Regions from separate parts of the Streptomyces sp. NPDC058198 genome, predicted to be linked through region 3. Evidence: riboswitches for the same ligand, from Rfam matches in the RefSeq annotation. Region 3 holds a riboswitch; each other region holds the start of a gene.
What was found. A riboswitch is a leader RNA that binds a small molecule or an ion and turns the genes downstream of it on or off. The one in region 3 is predicted to bind cobalamin.
Positions count from the first base shown of each region.

Region 1: it holds a riboswitch for cobalamin, as region 3 does, so the genes downstream of both, cobN (cobaltochelatase subunit CobN) here and metE (5-methyltetrahydropteroyltriglutamate--homocysteine S-methyltransferase) in region 3, are expected to answer to the same signal.
Region 2: it holds a riboswitch for cobalamin, as region 3 does, so the genes downstream of both, ACFVWW_RS13860 (ribonucleoside-diphosphate reductase subunit alpha) here and metE (5-methyltetrahydropteroyltriglutamate--homocysteine S-methyltransferase) in region 3, are expected to answer to the same signal.

Region 1 is NZ_JBHVVP010000017.1:48,938-54,955, forward strand. It holds gene ACFVWW_RS32090 (precorrin-8X methylmutase) at 1-187, opposite strand, end outside; gene cobG (precorrin-3B synthase) at 208-1,689, opposite strand; cobalamin riboswitch at 1,902-2,051, shown strand; gene cobN (cobaltochelatase subunit CobN) at 2,085-5,687, shown strand; gene ACFVWW_RS32105 (serine hydrolase) at 5,727-6,018, opposite strand, start outside.
Region 2 is NZ_JBHVVP010000003.1:346,319-352,336, forward strand. It holds gene ACFVWW_RS13855 (ribonucleotide-diphosphate reductase subunit beta) at 41-1,066, opposite strand; gene ACFVWW_RS13860 (ribonucleoside-diphosphate reductase subunit alpha) at 1,066-3,495, opposite strand; cobalamin riboswitch at 3,639-3,781, opposite strand; gene ACFVWW_RS13865 (GNAT family N-acetyltransferase) at 3,817-4,341, opposite strand; gene mctP (monocarboxylate uptake permease MctP) at 4,451-6,018, opposite strand, start outside.
Region 3 is NZ_JBHVVP010000014.1:100,679-106,696, reverse strand. It holds gene tuf (elongation factor Tu) at 1-194, opposite strand, end outside; gene ACFVWW_RS30570 (TVP38/TMEM64 family protein) at 621-1,325, shown strand; gene ACFVWW_RS30565 (enoyl-CoA hydratase/isomerase family protein) at 1,333-2,415, opposite strand; cobalamin riboswitch at 2,657-2,898, shown strand; gene metE (5-methyltetrahydropteroyltriglutamate--homocysteine S-methyltransferase) at 3,052-5,364, shown strand; gene meaB (methylmalonyl Co-A mutase-associated GTPase MeaB) at 5,448-6,018, opposite strand, start outside.

The DNA of each region.
Region 1 (6,018 bases), on a different contig from region 3:
GGGCGCTTGCCACCACGGCGGGCGTGAAGGCGAGGTCGCGCACCAGGTCGACCATGCCGCAGGCGTGGATCATCCGCACCGCGACCTGGGAGACGTCGGCGGGCAGCCCGGCGAGGTCCGCCTCGGCGCGGATCATGGCGAAGGACTGGCGGTATATGGCCGCGCCGTCCTTCTCGTAGTCGAACACTGTGGACACTGTGGTCTCGCTCATCTCGTCACTGGGGTGGTGCGTGCCGTCGTGGGTTTCCGGGCCGTCGCGACCGCTTCGGCGAGTTCTGGTCCTGTGGTGGCCCTGAGGAGATGTCCCCGCACCGAGATGTCGTAGCCGCCCTCGCCGGTCGCGACGACATCCACCCAGCTGCCCTGTGGATGGCCGCAGCGGCGGGCGCAGCCCGACCAGTAGACGGGCAGGTCACCGGGGTTGGTGGCGGGCAGGTCACCAGGGCCGGTGGCGGGCGGTCCGCCGGGGCCGGTGGCGGGCAGGTCACCGGGGCGGGCGGCCGTTACGGCTTCGGCCGCGTCCGCCCGTACATCCGTGAGTGCCTTCGCGCACCCGGGCCGGCCGGTGCAGGCGCCGACGTTGTGCCAGGGGGAGTGGGGGTCCGTGATCAGTCCGGCGGTGCGGAGGCGGTCCAGGAGGTCGTGGGCCGTGGCCGGGTCCAGGCCCGGCACGATCACTCCGCGCCAGGGGGTCACCCGCAGGGTGCGGTCGTTCGTCCCGCGCTCGCCTGCCGACAGCAGCAGCCGCCATTGCGCGACGCTCAGCCGTCCCAGCGGGGCGTACACGGACAGCGCCACGGTCCCGTCGGGGGAGTGGACCGGCCCCGGGACGGGCGGCCCGGCTTCCGGCCGCGCCACGTCCGCCCCGTACTCGGCGCGGTACTCGGCCCCGGGCTCCGCCCCGTACGCCGCCCCGGGCTCCGTCGCGTACTCCGCCCCGTACTCGGCCACCGGCTCCGTCGCGATCCCGGCCGTCGCCAGCCCCGTGGTCACCGCCGCGTCCAGCCCATGGCCCGCGGGCAACTCCCGTACCCGCCAGGCGCCCGAGCCGCTCGCCGCCGCCACCGTGAGGAAGGTCTCCGCCGCCAACAGAGCGGCGCGCGGGGCGTCGCCCGCGGAGACCCGCAGTCCTGACCCGTTCGCCCCGGTATGCAACACCGCTGTTCCGTCCGACTGTGCGAGCAACGTCACATCCGCGCCCAGGGCGGCCACATCACCGCGGCCGTCGTCCAGCGCGAACAGAAACCGCCCCGAGAGAGCCGTCGCGGCCTCGCTCGCGCACAGCAGCGCGTCCAGTTCCCGGGCCCACAACCGCACGTCCGCGCGGGGGATTCCGTCCAGTCCCGACAGGGGCGAAGCGATCACGTTCCGTACCCGCTCGTGCCGTTCCGAGGGCAGCAGGCCGGCCTCGTACAGCAGCTCCGCCAGCTCCCCGCCGCAGCTCTCGCCCAGCCCCCGCAGCTGGACGTTGCCCCGCGAGGTGATGTCCAGCCGGCCGTCGCCCAGCCGCTCGGCCGCCGTCGCCAGCGCCTCCGCCTGACGGTGCGTCAGGAGACCGGCGGGCAGCCGCAGTCGTGCCAGCCGGCCGTCGTCGGCGGCATGCAGCCGGAGCGCTCCTGGGCAGGCGTCACCGCGCTCCCGGACGGGAGCTTCGTCCCGGTTCACGGGTGTTGGCGAGGTAGGCGGCATGGCGGCGAGCATACCCACGTACTCCGACGCCCTCCCCGCCCGTTCCGGCCGCCGCCCGGCCGTCGGCTCCGGCCTCCGTTCAGCCTCCGCCCGGCCGTTCTCGCGCTGTTCGCCCGGCCTCCGCCCAGCTGTTCACCCGGCCCCCGCCCGGCTGTTCACCCCGGCCCCGTCCGGCCGTTCGCCCAGGCGCCCTCCCCGCCGTGACCTGCAGCACTTACTATGCAGACGACGGGTCTTCAGGCCCGTCACCGCCATAGACGGCGTCAGGGGAGGAAGCCCGGTGAGAATCCGGCGCGGTCCCGCCACTGTGAGCCCGGCAGCAGCCGGGTGAGCCAGGAACTCCCGCCGTCTTCCTACCGCCCGGGGCGCGGACCCCGAGGAAGGCGAGACGCCGCATGATCCTGCTCCTGTCGACGTCCGACACCGATCTGCTCAGCGCCCGTGCGGCGGGCGGCCCGGTCCCGTACCGGTTCGCCAACCCCGCCCGGCTCGCGCTCGACGAGCTGCCCGCGCTGCTGGAGGGCGCCGACCTCGTCGTCGTACGTCTCCTCGGCGGGCTGCGCGCCTGGCAGGACGGAATCGACCAGCTCCTCGCCGCCGACCGCCCCCTGGTGGTCCTCACCGGCGAACAGGCCCCCGACGCCCAGCTGATGGAAGCCTCCACGGTCCCCATCGGCATCGCCGCCGAGGCGCACGCCTATCTCGCCCACGGCGGTCCCGCCAACCTGGAGCAGCTTGCGCGGTTCCTCTCCGACACCGTCCTGCTGACCGGCCACGGCTTCGAGCCGCCCGCCGCCGCGCCCACCTGGGGACCGCTCCTACGCGCCCCCCGCCCGTTGGCGGGCGGCGGCCCGCTGATCGCGGTGCTCTACTACCGCGCCCATCACATGAGCGGCAACACCGCCTTCGTCGACGACCTGTGCTCCGCGATCGAGAGGGCCGGCGGCCGGGCCCTGCCGCTGTACGTGGCCTCCCTGCGCGCCCCCGAGCCCGAGCTGCTCGACGCGCTGCGCGCCGCCGACGCCCTCGTGACCACCGTGCTCGCCGCGGGCGGCACCAGGCCCGCCGAGGCCTCGGCGGGCGGCGACGACGAGTCCTGGGACGCGGGCGCCCTCGCCGCCCTCGGCGTACCGATTCTCCAGGCCCTGTGCCTGACCGGATCGCGCAGCGCCTGGGAGGAGAGCGACGAAGGTCTGTCGCCGCTGGACGCCGCGGGGCAGGTCGCCGTGCCGGAGTTCGACGGCCGGCTCATCACCGTCCCGTTCTCCTTCAAGGAGATCGACGAGGACGGTCTTCCGGCGTACGTCGCCGACCCCGAGCGGGCCGCGCGCGTCGCCGGGATCGCCGTACGGCACGCCCGTCTGCGCCATATCCCGAACCCGGAGAAGCGCCTCGCGCTGGTGCTGTCCGCGTACCCGACCAAGCACTCCCGGATCGGCAACGCCGTCGGTCTGGACACCCCGGCCAGCGCCGTCGCCCTGCTGCGCCGGCTCCGTACCGAGGGCTACGACTTCGGTACGGAAGAGGTCCCGGGCCTGGAGTCCGGCGACGGCGACGAGCTGATCTACGCGCTGATCGAGGCCGGCGGCCATGACCAGGAGTGGCTGACCGAGGAGCAGCTGGCCCGCAATCCGGTCCGTATCCCCGCCGCCGACTACCGCCGGTGGTACGCCCAACTGCCCGCCGCCCTGAGGGAGTCGGTGGAGCGGCACTGGGGGCCGCCGCCCGGCGAGATGTTCGTGGACCGGAGCCGTAATCCGGAAGGCGACATCGTCCTCGCGGCCCTGCGCCGTGGCAATCTGCTGATCCTGATCCAGCCGCCGCGTGGCTTCGGCGAGAACCCGATCGCGATCTACCACGATCCCGATCTGCCGCCCTCGCACCACTACTTGGCCGCGTACCGCTGGATCCAGGCCGGCCGCGAGGACGGCGGCTTCGGCGCCGACGCCATGATCCACCTCGGCAAGCACGGCAATCTGGAGTGGCTGCCCGGCAAGAACGCGGGTCTTTCCGCCGCGTGCGCCCCCGACGCGGCGCTCGGCGATCTGCCGCTGGTCTATCCCTTCCTCGTCAACGACCCGGGCGAGGGCACGCAGGCCAAACGGCGCGTGCACGCCACGCTCGTGGACCATCTCGTACCGCCGATGGCGCGCGCCGAGTCGTACGGCGACATCGCGCGTCTCGAACAGCTGCTCGACGAGTACGCGGCGATCTCGTCCATGGACCCGGCGAAGCTGCCCGCGATCCGCGCCCAGATCTGGACGCTGATCCAGGCGGCGAAGCTCGACCACGACCTCGGTCTCGAAGACCGCCCGGACGACGACGGGTTCGACGACTTCCTGCTGCACGTCGACGGCTGGCTGTGCGAGGTCAAGGACGCGCAGATCCGCGACGGACTGCACATCCTCGGCGGTGCGCCGACCGGGGACGCGCGCGTCAACCTGGTCCTGGCCATCCTGCGCGCCCGCCAGATCTGGGGCGGTACGACCTCCCTCCCCGGCCTGCGCGAAGCCCTGGGGCTCGACGAGTCGGCCGCCACCCGTACCACCGCCGACGAGGCCGAGGAGCAGGCCCGGGCGCTGGTGCAGGCGATGGAGGACGCGGACTGGGATCCGGCCGCCGTGCCGGGTGTGGCGGCCGGCCATGCGCGGGCCGTCGCCGACATCCTCGGCTTCGCGGCCCGCGAGGTCGTCCCGCGTCTCGCCGCCACGACGGACGAGATCGACCACGCCGTCCTCGCACTCAACGGCGGGTTCGTCCCGGCGGGCCCGTCGGGATCGCCGCTGCGCGGCCTGGTCAACGTCCTGCCGACCGGCCGTAACTTCTACTCCGTCGACCCCAAGGCCGTCCCGTCCCGGCTCGCCTGGGAGACCGGCCAGGCGCTCGCCGACTCCCTCCTGGAGCGCTACCGCACCGACAACGGCGACTGGCCGACCTCGGTCGGTCTCTCCCTGTGGGGTACGAGCGCGATGCGCACCTCGGGCGACGACATCGCGGAAGCCCTCGCCCTGCTGGGCATCCGGCCCGTCTGGGACGACGCCTCGCGCCGGGTCACCGGCCTGGAGCCCGTCGCGCTCGACGAGCTGGGCCGTCCCCGTATCGATGTCACCCTCCGCATCAGCGGTTTCTTCCGTGACGCCTTCCCGCACGCGATCGGCCTGCTGGACGACGCGGTCCGTCTCGCCGCCTCGCTGGACGAGCCCGCCGACGCCAACTTCGTCCGCGCGCACACGCAGGACGACCTGGCGGCGCACGGCGACGAACGCCGCGCCACCACCCGTATCTTCGGCTCCCGTCCGGGGACGTACGGCGCCGGAATCCTCCAGCTCATCGACAGCCGCGACTGGCGTACGGACGCCGACCTCGCCGAGGTGTACACGGTGTGGGGCGGCTACGCGTACGGCCGTGAACTCGACGGCCGGCCGGCCAGGGACGAGATGGAGACCGCGTACAAGCGCATCGCGGTCGCCGCCAAGAACACCGACACCCGCGAGCACGACATCGCGGACTCCGACGACTACTTCCAGTACCACGGCGGCATGGTCGCCACGGTCCGCGCCCTCAAGGGCACGGCTCCCGAGGCCTACATCGGCGACTCCACCCGCCCGGAGACGGTCCGCACGCGGACGCTGGTCGAGGAGACGTCCCGGGTCTTCCGCGCCCGCGTGGTCAACCCCCGCTGGATCGAGGCCATGCGCCGCCACGGCTACAAGGGCGCCTTCGAACTGGCCGCGACGGTCGACTACCTCTTCGGCTACGACGCGACGACGGGTGTGGTCGCCGACTGGATGTACGACAAGCTCACGGAGACCTACGTCCTGGACCCGGAGAACCGCGAGTTCCTCCAGCAGGCCAACCCCTGGGCCCTGCACGGCATCGCGGAACGCCTCCTGGAGGCGGAGTCCCGCGGCATGTGGGCCAAGCCGGATCCGGCGGTGCTGGACGCGCTGCGCAAGGTGTTCCTGGAGACGGAAGGCGACCTGGAGGGCGAAGGCTGACGCCGGGGGCCGGGCCCGTAGGGATGTGCTGGACGCGCTCTAAAGCTGCCGAAGGTGGTCACGGAGTCCCCGGGCGACCTGCGACATGAGGGCGTCCGCGCCGGGCTGGGTACTGGCCGGAACGAGTGACTCGGTCAGGACGGCGATGGCGAAGGCCTGACCGTCGGAGTGCTCGACGACACCGATTTCGTGGCGGAGGTTCAGGAGGGTGCCGGTCTTGGAGGACCAGGTGGTGGCGTCCGAGCTGAAGTCCGGGGCGAGCCGGTGCCGGAGCAGGTGGTGGGTCATGAGGCCGCGCACGCGCGCGGCCACTTCGGGGTGGACCGTCGAC
Region 2 (6,018 bases), on a different contig from region 3:
GGCCGGGTCCTTCCCAGCGCCGTATCGAGGGGCCGGAGTACTAGAAGTCGTCGTCGAAGCCGACCGTGCCCTCGACCGCGACCTGGTAGGCCGACGGGCGGCGTTCGAAGAAGTTCGTCAGTTCCTGGACGCCCTGGAGCTCCATGAAGGAGAAGGGGTTCTCCGAGCCGTAGACCGGGGCGAAGCCGAGGCGCTGGAGGCGCTGGTCGGCGACGCACTGGAGGTATTCGCGCATCGACTCCGTGTTCATGCCCGGCAGGCCCTCGCCGCACAGATCGCGGCCGAACTGCAGCTCGGCCTCGACGGCTTCCTTCAGCATGTCCGTGACCTGCTGCCGGAGGGCGTCGTCGAACAGCTCCGGCTCCTCCTTGCGGACCGTGTCCACGACCTCGAAGGCGAAGTTCATATGCATCGTCTCGTCGCGGAACACCCAGTTGGTGCCGGTGGCCAGGCCGTGCAGCAGGCCGCGCGAGCGGAACCAGTAGACGTACGCGAAGGCGCCGTAGAAGAACAGCCCCTCGATACAGGCCGCGAAGCAGATCAGGTTCAGCAGGAAGCGCCGGCGGTCCGCCTTCGACTCCAGCCGGTCGATCTTTTCGACCGAGTCCATCCAACGGAAGCAGAACTGCGCCTTCTCGCGGATCGACGGGATCTCCTCCACCGCGTCGAAGGCCGCCGCGCGGTCCTCCGGATCGGGCAGATAGGTGTCGAGCAGCGTCAGATAGAACTGGACGTGCACGGCCTCCTCGAAGAGCTGGCGGGAGAGATACAGCCGCGCCTCGGGGGAGTTGATGTGCTTGTAGAGCGTCAGCACCAGGTTGTTCGACACGATCGAGTCGCCCGTCGCGAAGAACGCGACCAGCCGGCCGATCATGTGCTGCTCACCGGGGGAGAGCTTGGCGAGATCGGCGATGTCGGAGTGGAGGTCGACCTCCTCCACCGTCCAGGTGTTCTTGATCGCGTCGCGGTAGCGCTCGTAGAAGTCCGGGTAGCGCATCGGCCGCAGCGTCAGCTCGAAGCCCGGGTCGAGCAGGTTCTTGGTGGTGGTGGGGCTGGTGGAGCTCATTACTGGCACGCCTCGCAGGACTCGGGGTTTTCCAGGGAGCAGGCGAGCGCCTCTTCCGGCGTCGCCTGCGCCGGTACGGGTACGGGCACGCTCCTCGGCGCCGAAGAGCCCGCCGAAGACCCCGCCGAGGACCCCGCCGCGCGGGCGATCCGGGTCGCCGGGCGCGAGCGCAGGTAGTACGTCGTCTTGAGGCCCTTCTTCCAGGCGTACGCGTACATCGAGCTGAGCTTCCCGATGGTCGGCGTCTCCAGGAACAGGTTCAGCGACTGGCTCTGGTCGAGGAACGGCGTACGGGCCGCCGCCATGTCGATCAGACCGCGCTGCGGGATCTCCCACGCCGTGCGGTACAGGTCGCGGACCTCCGCAGGCACCCAGGTGAAGCCCGCCACCGAGCCGTTCGACTCGCGCAGCGCCTCACGCGTCTGGGTGTCCCAGACGCCGAGCTTCTTCAGGTCCGCCACCAGGTACGAGTTGACCTGGAGGAACTCCCCGGAGAGCGTCTCGCGCTTGAAGAGGTTGGAGACCTGCGGCTCGATGCACTCGTACACGCCCGCGATCGAGGCGATGGTCGCCGTCGGCGCGATGGCCAGCAGCAGGGAGTTGCGCATGCCGGTCGAGGCGACCCGGGCACGCAGCGCGGCCCAGCGCTCCGGCCAGTTCAGCTCGACGTCGTAGTGGTCGGGGTGCAGCACCCCGCGCGCCGCGCGTGTCTTCGACCAGGCGGGCGCCGGGCCGTTGCGCTCGGCGAGGTCGCAGGACGCCTCGTACGCCGCGAGCATGATGCGCTCGGCGATCCGGGTGGAGAGCGCGGCGGCCTCGGCCGAGTCGAAGGCCAGCCGCTTCTTGAAGAAGACGTCCTGGAGGCCCATCGCGCCCAGGCCCACCGGACGCCAGGTGGCGTTGGAGCGGCCCGCCTGCTCGGTCGGGTAGAAGTTGATGTCCACGACCCGGTCGAGGAAGGTCACGGCGGTACGGACGGTCTCGTCCAGCCGCTCCCAGTCGATCTCGCCCGAATCCAGCACGAACGCGCCGAGGTTGACGGAACCGAGGTTGCAGACGGCCGTCTCCCCGTCGTCCGTCACCTCCAGGATCTCCGTGCAGAGGTTGGAGGAGTGGACGACCTTTCCGGGCTCGGCCGTCTGGTTGGCCGTACGGTTCGAGGCGTCCTTGAAGGTCATCCAGCCGTTGCCGGTCTGGGCGAGCGTGCGCATCATCCTGCCGTACAGCTCCCGGGCCGGGAGGGTCCTGCGGGCCAGGCCGGCCGCCTCCGCCGCGCGGTACGCCGCGTCGAACGCGTCGCCCCACAGGTCGACCAGCTCGGGCACGTCGGACGGCGAGAACAGCGACCAGACGCCGTCCGTCTCGACCCGGCGCATGAACTCGTCCGGGATCCAGTGCGCCAGATTCAGATTGTGCGTACGCCTGGCGTCCTCACCGGTGTTGTCCCGCAGCTCCAGGAACTCTTCCAGGTCCGCGTGCCAGGTCTCCAGGTAGACACAGGCCGCGCCCTTGCGCCGGCCGCCCTGGTTGACCGCCGCCACCGAGGAGTCGAGGGTCCGCAGGAAGGGGACGATGCCGTTGGAGTGCCCGTTGGTGCCGCGGATCAGCGAACCGCGCGAGCGGATACGGGAGTACGAGAGACCGATGCCGCCCGCGTGCTTGGAGAGCCGGGCCACCTGGTGGTACCGGTCGTAGATCGAGTCCAGCTCGTCCAGCGGCGAGTCCAGCAGATAGCAGGAGGACATCTGCGGGTGGCGCGTACCGGAGTTGAAGAGCGTCGGCGAGGACGGCAGATAGTCCAGCCGGCTCATCAGCCGGTACAGCGCGGCGACCTCGTCCAGCGCGTGGGCGGCCGCCGCCGAGCCGGGCTCGGCGTCCTCGGCGAGGCCCGAGGCGACGCGCAGCATGAAGTGCTGCGGGGTCTCGACCACCTGGCGGGTGATCGGGTGCCTGAGCAGATAGCGGCTGTAGAGCGTCCGCAGCCCGAAGTAGCCGAAGCGGTCGTCGCCGGCCGGGTCGATCAGGCCGTCGAGGCGGTCCGTGTGCAGCGTCACGAAAGCGGCCGTACGGTCCGCGATCAGGCCCTCGCGGTGGCCGACGGCGACCGACGCGGAGAACGACACCGCGCCCTGCCCCGTCGCCTCGTCGGCGATGGTGCGGGTCAGGAGCCGGGCGGCGAGCCGGGAGTAGGCGGGGTCCTCGGAGATCAGCCCCGCGGCCGCCTCGGTGGCGAGCTCGCGCAGCTCGGCCTCGTCGGACCGGGCGTTACGGCCCCGCAGCGCGGCGGCGGCGACTCTGCCGGGGTCCGTGTCGGGCAGATCGGCGGTCAGGTCCGTCAGGGTCCGCAGCAACGCGGTCCCGGGTCCGTCGGCCACCTGCGCGGGGACCTCGGAGATGCCTGAAGCCGGATCGGCTGGCGCGATGGTCACGTGGTGCTCTCCCTCGCTCGGCTCTGGGCCGTCGGGAGGGGAGCGGGGGCGCGCACAGCCGTACGGCCCGCAGCCGGGCAGCACTGTGTACGGCGTCCACCGGCCCAGCCTCGAGGCCCGGACGTCTCGGCGTCCGGCTCGGTCGAGCCGGACGCGCCGTCGGCAGGTGTTCGGACTCGCGGGTACGACAAAGCGCACCACAGCACACCGTTGCGGGACAGTTCCGGATTCGCACCGGATTCCCCTGCGTTGACAGCGAGGACGAGCATACATGTGGGGTGAGGACGGCGCGTCACCCCCCAGATGTTGTGTCGGCGGCGGTCAGCGGCCGGTGGCCGGAGGTCCGTTGAGGTCCAGGGCGTAGGTGAGCAGGGAGAGCCCGGGGAGGGGCTCCCAGTCCCGTTCCGGGGTCCTGACGAAGCCCAGGCGCTCATAGATCCGGTGGGCCTGGAGCATTCTGTCCTGGGTCGACAGCACGATCCGTATACAGCCATCCATGTCCCGTGAGCGCGCCACACAGGCGCGGACGAGAGCCTCCCCGACGCCCCGGCCCCGGGCCGCCCGGTCGACCGCCAGCATCCGGAACTCGGCCTCGCCCGCGCGCGCCACATCGGCCCACGGCCCGCCTGCCGCGACAAAGGTCACCCCGCCGAGCAGCGTCCCGTCGGCGTCCACGGCGGCCAGCACCTCCGCCTCGGCCGCCCGGGCCGCCACGTCCCGCAGGGTGAGCAGATACGGGTCGTCCTCGCCGAAGTCCAGGAGGCCGTCGTCCAGATACCCCCGCGCGGTGATCTCGCCGAGCCGCGTGTACTCCCCGGGCTCGGCCACTCTGATCGTGAAATCCATGAGCCGATTGTGCGCCTCGGGTACGACAACGGGCCGCCGGGTTTCCTCGCCCGCGCAGCGCGGGGGAGGACTCGGCGGCCCGTGGGCGGCTACTTGGCCCGGGTCAGGGTCAGTGCACGGGGTCTCCCGATGTGGCCGCGGGCAGCTCCACCTTGACGCCCGGGTCACCGGCGTCGGCCGTGTAGTCGGACGGGCTGGTCTCGTCGATGCCGTCCGGCGCCTTGGCCGCCCGCAGCACGAAGGTCAGCACCACGGTGATCACCACATTGAGCACGAACGCGGTGAGGCCGATGTAGCCGATCTCACCGAGCCCCGGGATCTCCTTGGACGAGCCGCCGAAGTGTGCCTGCGTCGGGCTGGCGACGCCGTACGCCGCGGCCGTGCCGTACAGCATGCCGGCGCCCCAGCCGATGAGCAGCGCCCAGCGGTGGAACCACCGGGTGAACAGTCCGCCCACCAGCGCCGGCATCGTCTGGAGGATCCAGATGCCGCCCAGCAGCTGGAAGTTGATCGCGACCGTCTTGTCCATGGACAGGACGAAGGCCAGCGCACCCACCTTCACCAGCAGCGAGACCAGCTTCGACACCTTGGTCTCCTGCGCCGGAGTCGCGTCCGGCTTGATGAAGTCCTTGTAGATGTTGCGGGTGAAGAGGTTCGCCGCGGCGATCGACATGATCGCGGCGGGCACCAGCGCGCCGATACCGATGGCCGCGAAGGCCACCCCCGCGAACCAGTCGGGGAACATGGTCTCGAAGAGCTGCGGAATCGCCAGCTGCCCGTTGTCCACCTTGATCCCGGCGGCGATGGCCATGAATCCGAGCAGCGCCAGCAGCCCCAGCATCAGCGAGTACAGCGGCAGTATCGTGGTGTTGCGCCGGATCACCTCGCGGCTGCGGCTGGAGAGCGTCGCCGTGATGGAGTGCGGATACATGAAGAGCGCCAGCGCGGAACCGAGCGCCAGCGTGGCATAGCCCCACTGTCCGGCCTCGCCGGGCGCGAGCGCGCCCCGCGGCTGGCCGGTCGCCGGATTGGGCTGCGCGAACGCGTCGCCCGCCTTGGCGAAGATGTCGTCGAAGCCGCCCAGTTTGATCGGGATGTAGATGATCGCCACGACGATCACGATGTAGATCAGGGTGTCCTTGACGAACGCGATCAGCGCGGGCGCCCGCAGTCCGGACGAGTAGGTGTACGCGGCGAGCACGCCGAAGGCGATCAGCAGCGGCAGGTCCCTGATGAACCAGTGGGTGTTCTCGCCGCCGCCGACGCCCATCACGTCCAGCACCGCCTGGATGCCGACGAGCTGGAGGGCGATGTACGGCATCGTGGCGAGGATGCCGGTGACCGCGACCGCCAGTGAGAGCCCCTTCGAGCCGAAGCGGCCGCGCACGAAGTCCGAGGTGGTCACATACCCGTGCTTGTGCGACACCGACCACAGCCGGGGCAGGAAGGTGAAGATCAGCGGGTAGACGAGAATGGTGTACGGCACGGCGAAGAAGCCGGCCGCGCCCGCCGCGTAGATCGCCGCGGGTACGGCGACGAAGGTGTACGCCGTATAGAGGTCGCCGCCGAGCAGGAACCAGGTGACCCAGGTGCCGAACGACCGGCCGCCCAGGCCCCATTCGTCGAGGCTCTGCTCGTTCGCGGCCTTGCGCCAGCGCGACGCCAGGAAGCCCATGA
Region 3 (6,018 bases):
ATGGTGATCCCCCGGGCCGCCTCCTCCGGGGCCCGGTCGATCCGGTCGAACGGGACGTAGGAGGTACCGCTGCCGGCGCGGTCGCTGAGGACCTTGGTGATGGCGGCGGTCAGGGTGGTCTTGCCGTGGTCGACATGGCCCATGGTGCCGATGTTCAGGTGCGGCTTGGTGCGCACGTATGCCGTCTTGGGCATGGTTCCTTCCAGGAACTCGAAGCGTGAGGTGGACCCCTGGGCCTTGCCGACCCTCCCCCTGTGGGGTCCGCCGGACGATCCGGGAAGGGTCAGCTTCGGGCGCCGCCGAAGGGCGCTGCCGCGGTGAATGCGGCTGCGGTGAACGCGGCCGTGATGAACGTGGCTGTGGTGAACGCGGCAGCCCTCGGCGCGTCCGCGACTGCGGACGGCGCTGCGAGGAAGGCGTACCGGGACATGTCGCTGATCCTCGCCCACGGCCACCGTCGCGTCGAATGGTTTTCCGCGGCCCGGCGACCGGGGCGGAGGTTCCTCAAGGCGCCGCGGTTGTGGCCGGTCTGTGCGGAGAGCGTGGCGTCTTGCCGTGAATGACAGGGTTTCGCACGGTCGTCGGGACGATCACACACGCTTGTCGGTTAGTCTCCCCGAATGCTCGACACCGTCCCCAGGCCGTCCCCGGGCCTCGCTGTCCGCTGCTCCAGGGCGCTGCTCTCGCCCTGGTCGCGTCTGTCTCTGCTCGTGGTCGTGCTGGGCGCGGCGGCCGCGGCTGTGCTGCTGTACGAGCCGCAGAGACTGCTCTCGGACGGCTGGCCGGCGCAGCTCAGCGGCGGCGCCGCCGTCGTGCTGTTCGCCGTGGCGTACGGGCTGTGTGCCGTCGCGTTCGTACCGCGTCCGCTGCTCAATCTCGCCGCCGGAGCGCTCTTCGGCTCGCAGCTCGGGCTCCCCGCGGCGCTCGCGGGGACGGTGCTGGGCGCGGGGATCGCCTTCGGGCTGGGCCGTTTCCTCGGGCAGGAGGCGCTGCGTCCGCTGCTGCGGGGGCGCTGGCTGAAGGCGGCCGACGGTCAGCTCAGCCGGCACGGCTTCCGGTCGATGCTGGCGGTCAGGCTCTTCCCCGGCGTGCCGTTCGCGGCGGCCAACTACTGCGCCGCCGTCTCCCGCATGGGATGGACGCCGTTCCTGCTGGCGACGGGGATCGGTTCGATCCCCAACACCGCGGCCTATGTGGTCGCGGGCAGCCAGGCGTCGTCCCCGACGTCGCCGGCGTTCCTGCTCGCGATGAGCTTCATCGTCCTCACCGGTCTGGGCGCGGCGGTGCTCGCCTGGCGCAAGCGCCACCGCCTCGGCGGACGCTGAGTCCGCGTCAGCCCGCGCCGAGCCCGAGGTCACCGCCGGGCGGCCGGGCGGAGAACCGCTCCACCTCCGCGTCCGTGACCTGCGCCAGCTCCTTCGGCGACCAGCGCGGCGCGCGGTCCTTGTCGATGACCTGGGCACGGATGCCCTCCAGCAGGTCAGGGGTGGTGAGCGCGGCGCACGAGGCGCGGTACTCCTGGTCGAGCACCTGCTCCAGCGTGGTCAGTCCGCGGGCCAGGCGCAGCGCGGCGAGGGTGGCCTTGAGGGCGGTGGGTGACCGGGTCAGGATCGTTTCCGCGGCCTCCTTCGACGCCGGCCGGCCGTCGCCGAGCAGCCGGTCGACGATCTCCTCCACCGAATCGGCCGCGTAACAGGCGTCGATCCAGCCCCGGTCCGCGGCGAGTTGGCCCTCCGGCGCGGAGCGCGCGTACCGGCGCACCGTCTCCCGTACGTCCGCGTCGGCGAGCTCGGCGCGCAGGTCGTCGAGCCGGTCCGAGGGTACGAAGTGGTCGGCGAGCCCGCACAGCAGCGCGTCCGCCGCGCCCACCGCCCTTCCGGTGAGGGCGAGATGCGTTCCCAGCTCGCCGGGCGCGCGGGACAGCAGATAGGTCCCGCCCACATCGGGGACCAGCCCGATGCCGGTCTCCGGCATGGCGACGGCCGAGCGCTCGGTGACGATCCGTACGCTGCCGTGCGCCGAGACACCGACTCCGCCGCCCATCACGATGCCGTCCATCAGGGCGACATACGGCTTGGGGTAGCGGGCGATACGGGCGTTGAGCCGGTACTCGTCGCGCCAGAAGGCGGTCGAGGCGTCCCCGCCGCCGGTGCGCGCGTCCTCGTGGATCGCGCGGATGTCACCGCCCGCGCACAGCCCGCGTTCACCCGCCCCGGAGATGATCACCGCGGCGACGCTCGCGTCCCGCTCCCACTCCGCCAGGGCCGCGGACATCGTCAGCACCATGGGGTGGGTGAGGGCGTTGAGGGCGCGGGGGCGGTTGAGCGTGATGTGGGCCGTGCGGCCCGCCCTGCCGGTCAGTACCGGTCCGTCCTGGCCCATGCTCTCGCTGGTTCCTTCCGTGATCCGACGCATGCGCCCCAGTATCGGACATGTCCGTTCCATGGATCTAGCTGGTCCCCGCCCCCTCCGTGGCTCTAGACGAGTCATTCCGAAGTCCCGTCTGCCCGGCGGTGTCCGGCACGCACGCTCGCGGCGTTGCCGAAATGCCCTAGTAGCTCCGCTACGAGGGCACCTCGGCGCCTTGCGATCGCACGCACCGGACACCGCCGGGCCCGCCCTCCGGGCGGACGACGCTACTTCGGAATAACTCGTCTACGCTGGGGACGCAGCTGGTTCGCCCTGCCCGCCAGGCAGACGCGTCGTAAGAGGGAACCCGGTGGGAATCCGGGACTGCCCCGCAGCGGTGAGTGGGAACGACCGCCGTCATACGCACTGGACGCACCGCGTCCGGGAAGCGACGGCCAGTAGGAGCCTCGTACCCGTACGGATACGTACGGTCACGGCCACGAGGCGTGCCCATGAGTCCGAAGACCTGCCACTGCCCGTGTGCGAGCACCGCACACGGAGATCTCGGTGACCTCGTGGGCGGGTCGGCGGTTCTCGGGCGGGCATGCGCGCGACGCGGTGTGCTTCGCCCCGGCTTCCGTTCCTTCGCTTCCCACGGGTCGACCCGGGATCGTTCCCGCATGACTCGCGAAGGAGAGTCCCGTGACACCCAAGTCCGCAGCCGCGGCGTCCCGGTCCACCGTCCATGGCTACCCGCGCCAGGGCCCCGACCGTGAACTGAAGAAGGCCATCGAGGGCTACTGGAAGGGCCGGGTCACCGCGGAAGCCCTGCGGGAGACCGCCGAGGGGCTGCGCCGCGACAACTGGCGGCAGCTGGCCGGTGCCGGTCTCGGTGAAGTGCCCACGGGTGACTTCTCGTACTACGACCATGTGCTCGACACCAGCGTCATGGTCGGCGCCGTCCCCGCCAGGCACCGGGCGGCCGTCGAGGCGGACGCCCTCGACGGCTACTTCGCCATGGCGCGCGGCGCGCAGGATATGGCGCCGCTGGAGATGACCAAGTGGTTCGACACCAATTACCACTATCTCGTCCCCGAGCTGGGCCCCGACACCGTCTTCCGCGCCGACTCGGCCAAGCAGGTCGGCGAGTTGCGCGAGGCCGTGGCGCTCGGCCACACCGCCCGGCCCGTGCTGGTCGGTCCCGTCACATATCTGCTGCTCGCCAAGCCCGCGCCGGGTGTGGCCGCCGGCTTCGAGCCGCTGACCCTGCTCGACCGGCTGCTCCCGGTGTACGCGGAGGTGCTGGCCGATCTCAGGGCCGCCGGCGCCGAGTGGGTGCAGCTCGACGAACCCGCGCTGGTCCAGGACCGTACGCCCGCCGAGCTGAACGCGACCGCGCGCGCCTACCGCGAGCTCGGGGCGCTCACCGACCGGCCCCAGCTGCTGGTGGCGTCGTACTTCGACCGGCTCGGCGAGGCGCTTCCCGTGCTGGCCAAAGCCCCCGTCGAGGGTCTCGCCCTGGACTTCACCGGTCCCGCCGCCGCCAACCTCCGCGACCTCGCGGCGGTCGGCGGCCTGCCCGGCAAGCGGCTCGTCGCCGGGGTGGTGGACGGCCGCAATGTGTGGATCAACGATCTCGCGGCCTCGCTGACCACCCTGGCCACGCTGCTCGGTCTCGCCGACCGGGTCGATGTGTCGGCATCCTGCTCCCTGCTGCACGTCCCGCTGGACACGGCGGCCGAGCGGGAGCTCGATCCGCAGCTCGCGCGGTGGCTGGCCTTCGCCCGCCAGAAGACCGACGAGGTCGTCACACTCGCGCGCGGTCTCGCCGGGGGCACAGGACCGATCACGGCCCGGCTCTCCGCGAACCGCGCCGATCTGGCCTCCCGGGCCTCCTCGGCGATCACGCGTGATCCCGCGGTACGGGCCCGCTCCGCGGCCGTGACCGCCGCGGACGCCCGCCGGGGCCAGCCGTACGCCGAGCGCACCGTCGCCCAGCGCGAGCGGCTCGGACTGCCGCTGCTGCCGACCACCACCATCGGCTCGTTCCCGCAGACCTCGGAGTTGCGCACGGCGCGCGCCGAGCGGCGGGCGGGACGGCTGGACGAGGCCGGCTACGACGAGCGGATCGAGGCCGAGATCCGTGAGGTGATCTCCTTCCAGGAGAAGGCCGGGATCGATGTCCTGGTGCACGGCGAGCCCGAACGCAACGACATGGTGCAGTACTTCGCCGAGCAGCTCACCGGCTATCTGGCCACCGGGCACGGCTGGGTCCAGTCGTACGGCACCCGCTATGTCCGTCCGCCGATCCTCGCCGGGGACATCTCGCGTCCCGCCCCGATGACCGTCGCCACGACCTCGTACGCGCAGTCGCTGACCGGCCGGCCCGTCAAGGGCATGCTGACGGGCCCGGTCACCATGCTGGCCTGGTCCTTCGTCCGTGACGACCAGCCGCTCGGCGAGACCGCGCGGCAGGTGGCGCTGGCGCTGCGGGACGAGGTCGCCGATCTGGAGGCCGCGGGGACGGCCGTCATCCAGGTGGACGAGCCGGCGCTGCGGGAGACCCTGCCGCTGCGCGCGGCGGACCGGCCCGGCTATCTGGAGTGGGCCACCGAGGCGTTCCGCCTCACGACGGCGGGTGTGCGTCCCGACACCCAGATCCACACGCACATGTGCTACGCGGAATTCGGCGACATCCTCACGGCCATCGACGACCTGGACGCCGACGTGATCAGCCTGGAGGCGGCCCGCTCCCACATGCGGGTCGCGGACGAGCTGGCCGCGGCCGGCTATCCGCGCGAGGTCGGTCCCGGTGTGTACGACATCCACTCGCCACGGGTGCCGTCGGCGGACGAGGCGGCGGCCCTGCTGGGCAAGGGACTTGAGGCGATTCCGGCGGAGCGGCTCTGGGTCAACCCCGACTGCGGGCTGAAGACGCGGGGCTGGGCGGAGGTGCGGGTGTCACTGGAGAACCTGGTGGCGGCGGCCCGGGCGACGCGGGAGCGTATGTCCTGACGCCGGTGGAACGCGGTGCCGGCGGACGGGAATCCGCCCGCCGGCACCGCGACCCGAACCGAGCGCTGGTGCCGGGAGGGGCGCTAGGAGAGATCCAGCGTCTCGATGATGCGTTCGGCGGCCAGGGTCGCGGTCAGCGTCCCTTCCCGTACCCGCTGTTCCAGCGCGGGCGCGACTTCCCGTACGCCGGGGTGCTCGCGGAGCCGGTCCAGGAGATGGTCACGGACCATCGACCAGGTCCAGTCGACCTGCTGGTCACGGCGCTTGCGCGCCAGCCGGCCGTCGGCTTCGAGGACCGCGCGGTGCTGTTCGAGGCGCTCCCAGACGGTGTCGAGGCCGCTGCCCTCGCGTGCGCTGCAACTGAGCACCGGCGGTGTCCAGGCGGCGTCCACCGGATGCATCAGCCGCAGCGCGCCCGCGAGTTCACGGGCGGCCGAGCGCGCGTCGCGTTCGTGCGGACCGTCGGCCTTGTTGACGGTGATGACGTCCGCCAGCTCCAGGACGCCCTTCTTGATGCCCTGGAGCTGGTCGCCGGTGCGGGCGAGGGTGAGCAGCAGGAAGGAGTCGACCATATTGGCGACGGTGGTCTCCGACTGGCCGACGCCGACGGTCTCGACGAGCACCACGTCGTACCCCGCGGCCTCCATCACGATG